Regions from separate parts of the Pseudoalteromonas sp. AWM4_233 genome, predicted to be linked through region 1. Evidence: riboswitches for the same ligand, from Rfam matches in the RefSeq annotation. Region 1 holds a riboswitch; the other holds the start of a gene.
What was found. Region 1 has a riboswitch for lysine ahead of dapA (4-hydroxy-tetrahydrodipicolinate synthase). Riboswitches for the same ligand answer to the same signal wherever they lie in the genome.

Region 1 (3,421 bases):
ACACCTGGTGCAAGTACAGCCCCTTTCTTAACAACCACACCTTCAACGATCACACAACCTGCGCCGATAAACGCATCATCTTCGATAACCACTGGGCTTGCACCAACAGGCTCTAATACACCACCTAGTTGCACAGCTGCACTTAGGTGAACGTTTTTACCTACTTGTGCACATGAGCCAACTAGTGCATGGCTGTCTACCATAGTACCTTCATCGATGAATGCGCCTATGTTTACATACGCTGGTGGCATAATGATTGTGCCAGATGCCACATAGGCGCCGCGACGTACACTTGAGCCACCTGGAACCATACGTACGTTTTGTTCTGCATTGAAACCTTGTGGTGCTAGGTTGTCTTTATCAACAAAACCACCTGGGAATTCAACGTTCGTGCCGTTTCTGAATGCTTCTAAAATGCCTTGCTTTACTTCCACGTTGGCGTGCCAGTTGCCCTGCTCGTCTTGAGTTGCCGCACGTACGCTACCGTTTTCTAAATTGTTTAATAGTTCTAACCAGCTCATGTTTTACTGCCTTAATTCCAAGATAAAATTGTGTCGTTTGCACGCTCAATCGCTGCATTACATTGCAGTTCTAGGTGCGTAAGAGGAGGACGAAGATTCGGTGTTGCCAGAGTTCCCTGTTGGTGCATGAGCACTTTGACAGGAATTGGGTTGGCGACACTAAACAAGCTATTTACAGCTTGCGTCCAGGTGGTGAATAAGTTCGGATAAGTACCTGCTAAAGAGCGACGCACAAACTCAGCGGTTTGCTCTGGCCAGGCATTGGCTGCAACCGAAACTAGGCCTTTTGCGCCCGCTTGAGCAAAGTAGGGGATCAACCCATCGTCGCCACTATAAATGGCCAACTCAGGCGCTGCTTCACGGAATTGCTCAAATTTACTGATGTCGCCGCTGGCTTCTTTTAACGCCCATAAGTTGTCGTGGTGTGCAAGATTCTTTAGTACTTGTGGTGACACTTCGACGGCACTGCGACCCGGTACGTTGTAAAGCATACAAGGTAAGTCAGTGGCGTTAAGTAATGCATCAAACCACTGAGTCTGACCAATTACACCCGGTTTGGCATAAAGCGGTGAGCCAAGTAGGTAAGCGTGAATAGGGTGCTGATTGCAAAACTCAACCCAAGCTAATTGTTCTTGTAAGTTGATACCACCTACCGCGACCATAAGGGGGACGTTAGGTGCCAAGTTACAAACAAATTCAACAATCGCTTGTTGTTCAGACAGGGTAAGTGCTAAGCCTTCACCTGTGCTACCAAGCAACAAAATACCATTGCCTGCTTGTTCTTGCTGACGGACGAGTGTTGTAAGTGTGTCAAAGTCAACTTGGTCTTGCGCGTCAAAAGGCGTCACCAAAGCTGTCCATAAAGGATAGTTGGATAAATCGTATTGTGATTTCATCTCTACCGAACTTATAGCATGTTCGGAGTAAGGAGGGTGTCCATACTTCGAACAATTAAAATTCGAAGAGCAATGGACTTAAAAAAGATAAGGCAAACTGGCCTTATTTATTCTAAGACCAGAAGCTCTCCACCAAAATTCTTGCGTCTTGCGCAATTGGTGACAGTCGCTGGGATTCAGCCCAGTCGCCCGAAGTAAACGTCTAGCAAATACGCTTGCTTCTCGGCGTTAGTTCCCCTCGCTACGGCATCAACGGAGTTTGCTCTCCTCAACCGCGCTACCTGAATAACGCACCTCTTCCAGCCCTGGCAGCCGAGACAATGCTCCACTGCGCTCAAATAGGGTGAGGCGGCATTGAAACATTTTAGCCGTCTAGGTGTCAAGCAAAGGGGATTAAAAAATCATCTCTTTAAAACCTGAGGTTATAAACAAGGGTGTAAAAGAGAGCAAAAAGCCCGGTACAAGACCGGGCAAAGGGAGTTTGTTAAATTAAGTGTCGTAGCTTAGTGGCGTACTTTGATATTGCCTACACCCACTTCAACTTCTAAGTTGTATTGGCCAGAGCCGAAGTATTCTGTTTGTGAGCTGACCATTTTTTTATGAGACTGAGCTTTGCCCGCAAAACCAGATAGACTCGTTTTACCTACACCGGATTCAAGGTTAACTTGTTTGAAGTCATCAATGGCTGTGTCGATACGCACTTTGCCCACACCTACTTCAACATCCGCTGTATTTTCAAGTGCTTGTATTTCAATTTTACCGACACCGACTTCAACATCTAGACGCATACTTTTAGGCACTTTGACCTCCCAAGTTTGCTCTAAATTATCATCATCAATAGACAGTGATAACTCTTGGCGTTGACGCGACGATTTTAGCTGTACTGCGCTTAAATCGACTTTATCAGTAAACCAGCCATCATTATCTTTTGGCTCTAAGCGAATAGTGACTTGGATTTGATCGCCATCGTAGCTAGTCATTTCTAGGCTGCCAACTGGAAAATCAATTTCTAATTCTGTGCTGTTTTCAAGATTAAATGATTGCTCAATGGTTCTAGAATCTTCGGCCCAAACTGGCGCAGAAATAACAGCAGTGGTTAAAGCAGCTAATAATAGTTTTTTCATCGTCGTCACCCTGATTGATGTTGTTTAATAAGTTAGACGACAGGCGGGTTGAAAAAGGTTTAAAAGAATTTAAAAAAATTTTAAGGCAACAGCGAAAAGAAACGCTATTGCCTGTGCAGTAAGGGTTTAACCAACTGAGTTATAAGCGAGTTACATTAAAACCTTGTGCTTTTAACTGAGTGATTAAGCCATGCTTTTCAGGCAAGTGAAGGGCGCCCACAGCAATAAATAATGACTCTTTTGTCAATCTTGGTGTTAATTGTTCAACCCAATTATTATTACGCTGAGTCAGCATTACTTCTTCACTGAACTTACCATAGTCAGAATCATCAAAGCTAAGTTGGTAATACTTGTTTAAGGTGTCCATATCGCCTTTTTTCCAGGCATTAACTAAATCTAGAAAGTACTGCTCAACGTCTTTTAATTGCGCAAGCGTAGTGCTTATCATTAAGTCGCTCTTTACACCTAGCGAACTCAGCATTTCTAGTTGTTGCTCTAAAGTTTCTAACTCGCCGATAGGCTTATTATGTTTCTTAGCATGGGCAATGACCTGTTTGTCGATCCCATAGTCTTCTAGGTAGCCCAGGTTTTGATACTCAATCTGCATCATAGTGACCATCACAGCCCAAGGTGCTAGGTTTTCAAAAAGCGCAATATTGATCTGTTTTGCTGCAAAATATTGCTTTAATGCTTCGAAGTGCTCGGTGCTTATTTCATCTTTTAACGTTCTACCGTGCGGTAAAGTCATAAAAGGAATGGAGCGTTTTTGTATTTCAAATGCGTTGAGTGCCTCAACGTTTACTTCAACGATGACTTCATCAGTTTGCTCAATCGCTTGTGTGATTTTCTTTGGTAAACCATCCATGCTTTTATCACCAAC
Region 2 (3,421 bases), 1.9 Mb from region 1:
CAAGGCCAAAACTACACTTTTTTTTGGTACTTTATGTTGGATTATCGCCTTTATCTCTCCAATACATGGTCAAAGCCCAGAAAATGTACAACATGAGCTAAACCACAACATATTAGAGATAGCAACCTTGTGGCTATTTTTAATGGCCACCATGACTTTCGTCGCTTATCTAAACTCTAAAGGCTTTATACAAAATATCGTGCACCGTGTCATGCCATCACAAATCAGCGAACGTAAACTCATGTTCCTAGTTGGCATTGCCGCTTTTGTATTTTCGTCAATTTCAGACAATATTACAGCAACGCTTATTTCATTAGCTGTTGTTATGTCGCTGAAATTAGACCCAAAGAAGCTTATAAAATATGCAACTTTAATCATATTTAGTGTCAACTCAGGGGGAGTATCATTGATCACAGGCGATGTGACAACACTTATGATATTTCTTGCCGATAAAGTAACCATTCCAGACTTATTATTGCTCGTGGCTCCAGCGATTGTGAGCGTAATCGTGTTGGCTACATTGCTGTCATTTGGCATGAATGAAACGATTGTGTTTGAAAAAGAACAAACACGTCGTATCGAGAAAACGGATGTAACAATAGCGTGTATTTTTGCATTAACGGTTTTTTCTACTTTATTTTTGAGTGTTGAGTATCAAGTGCCACCTTTATTAACCATGTTATTTGGCTTGTCACTGATGTTCTTAGTTGCTCAGTTCTTAATGCGTAAAAAAGACGTAAACCGTAAAATTATTGACTACATTCGCGAGATAGAATACGACACGCTGCTGTTCTTCGTTGGTATCCTACTTGTGGTTGGCGCACTAAAAGAAGTGGGTTTCTTAGTTAAGTTCACTCAGTTGTATGACTATCTAAAACCCGAGTATGCGAATTACATTGTTGGTATTATGTCTGCAGCAGTAGATAACGTGCCTTTAACTGCGGCACTTTTAAAAGCTGATATCACTATGTCTACACAGCAGTGGCTAATGTTTACCTATGCAACGGGAGTTGGTGGTTCAATGCTGATCATCGGCTCTGCTGCAGGCATTATTGCAATGAACAAGGTTAAAGCACTGACATTTGTGAGCTACTTACGTATGTTCTTTTATCTACTTATAGCTTATTCAGTAGGTTATGTAGGTGCTTATTACGCAGGCATGATGATTTAGAAGCTTTAAGTACAAATTAGTTAAAACAGTACTTGACACCTAGACGTCTAAAAGTTACTTTTTAAAAACCCGCACAAACTTGCGTTTGCGCGGGTTTTATTTTGCCTAAGTTCATCTTAGATTACGCAAAATAAACAGAAGAGGCGCGAAACTTAGGTAGCTGGTTTGAGGTGACGTATACCGATGACGGTCAGTGAGGGAAGTGTTCGCCGAGAAGAATATCAGTACGTCGCTGCTATTTTTCGGTTTACGAGGCTGAATCCTCGGAACTGTCACCGATTTATGGTGGAGAGCTTCTGGCAATGAGCATATCAAATCTATCCGTATATTCTTGCCGAGTTCTCCTTATTGATGTTGAACACACAGTGTTCATAAAGGAGATAAAATGACTTCCCAGTTCACAGTTGCTAAGTTTGGTGGTACAAGTGTCGCCAATTTTGAAGCAATGCATCGCTGTGCACAAATTATTCATGATGATAATCAAGTACGTATTGTAGTAGTGAGTGCCAGTGCAGGTGTTACTAATCACCTAGTGACATTAACTCAGCAAAAAGCTGATTTAGCAGAGCGTAAAACTCTTGTTAAAGCAGTACTTGATATCCAGGACGCCATTTTAGAAAAACTGACACTAGATGCAGACTTAGCAGCCGGCTTTTCTCAAACAATTAGCGAGTTTGAACAGCTTGCTGAACTACCTGCGTTAAGTGCACAGCAATGTGATGAAATGCTTAGCTTCGGTGAGCGACTATCCTCTTTTCTATTCACTCAAGTATTACGTAATCTAGGGGTTGCTGCTGATAGGTTTGATGTACGCCAAGTACTTAAAACTGATAACCAGTTTGGGAAAGCGACGCCTGACGTGAGTGCAACTGCAAATGCAGCAGAGCAGCATTTATTGCCACAACTTGCAGACAAAGTATTAGTAACACAAGGTTTTATTGGCAGTGATACGTATGGGCAAACAACCACGCTAGGCAGAGGTGGTTCAGATTACAGCGCCGCATTATTGGCGGAAGCGATAGGTGCACAAAGCGTACAGATATGGACAGATGTTGTAGGCATATTCAGCACAGATCCTCGTTTATGTAAAAAAGCGTCACCGATTGCACGATTGAGCTTTGATGAAGCGGCTGAAATGGCCACTTTTGGTGCAAAGGTATTACACCCAGCAACCATCTTACCTGCGAGTCGCAGCGGTATAGCTGTCTTTGTTGGTTCTAGTCGCGAACCTCAAGCCGGTGGTACTTGGATTGAAAAAGAAACCGAATCAAAAGCTGGGATCAGAGCCGTTACACAACGTAAAAATCAGATTCTTTTAACGTTAAAGAGCCCAGAAATGTTATTGGCGAGCGGCTTTTTAGCACGTATTTTTACGATTTTAAGTAAATATAATATCTCGGTAGATTTGGTAACCACTTCTGAGATAAGTGTTGCCATCACACTTGATAATGCATTGAGTTCTTCTAGACCTGAACTAGATCAAGCGTGTTTAGAAGAGTTGAGTGAATTCTGTCATGTAACGGTAGAGACCAATCTGACATTGGTTGCCCTGATTGGTTCTGAGATCCAGCTTCGTCAACACGAAGTGAATTTTATGAATGTGCTTAAAGACTTTAACATTCGATTAATTTGCCATGGCGCTAGCAAGCACAATTTGTGTTTCTTAGTTGAACAAAGTGAATCAGATAACGTTGTTCAGTCGATACATGCGCAACTGCTAGAAGCGTGTTAAGAAGGCGTTTCATTGTTAAGTTTAAAAAAAGCGAGCTGAGCATTAATGCTCAGCTCGCTTTTTTAATACAAATATTTGATAGAAAGTGTCAGTACCATAACTAGAAACTCTATGTTATTAAACTCAGTTGCTTCGCAAAGGGTTTTAACTTGCGTATACTCACCCGTCTATAACAAACACATAAAGATATCAAAATGGCTCAATTGCGTGATGGCTTTCAAAGTCGCCTAGGCTTTGTTTTGGCAGCTGCTGGTGCTGCTGTAGGGCTTGGAAATATTTGGGGCTTTCCTACCCAAGCTGCAAACCATGGTGGTGGTGCATTTTTATTAGTGTACTTTGTGGTTATATTTCTTTTGGCATTACCAGCTTTGTACACTGAGTTGTACATAGGTCACCAAGCACAATCTAATCCAGTTAAAGCACTTAAACAAGCATGGCAGGATAGCAATCCTAAAGTGGGCGCTACAGCAGGTTATGTTGGCCTATGTGGTGCCATTGTGATGTTAAGTTTTTATTCG

Region 2: it holds a riboswitch for lysine, as region 1 does, so the genes downstream of both, lysC (lysine-sensitive aspartokinase 3) here and dapA (4-hydroxy-tetrahydrodipicolinate synthase) in region 1, are expected to answer to the same signal.

The regions. Positions count from the first base shown of each region.
Region 1 covers NZ_JBSWSZ010000001.1:3,548,788-3,552,208, reverse strand. The annotation lists gene ACXAC4_RS16125 (2,3,4,5-tetrahydropyridine-2,6-dicarboxylate N-succinyltransferase) at 1-521, opposite strand, end outside; gene dapA (4-hydroxy-tetrahydrodipicolinate synthase) at 533-1,417, opposite strand; lysine riboswitch at 1,532-1,724, opposite strand; gene ACXAC4_RS16115 (hypothetical protein) at 1,921-2,541, opposite strand; gene ACXAC4_RS16110 (TraB/GumN family protein) at 2,681-3,421, opposite strand, start outside.
Region 2 covers NZ_JBSWSZ010000001.1:1,674,803-1,678,223, forward strand. The annotation lists gene nhaD (sodium:proton antiporter NhaD) at 1-1,171, shown strand, start outside; lysine riboswitch at 1,302-1,475, shown strand; gene lysC (lysine-sensitive aspartokinase 3) at 1,557-2,903, shown strand; gene ACXAC4_RS07490 (sodium-dependent transporter) at 3,098-3,421, shown strand, end outside.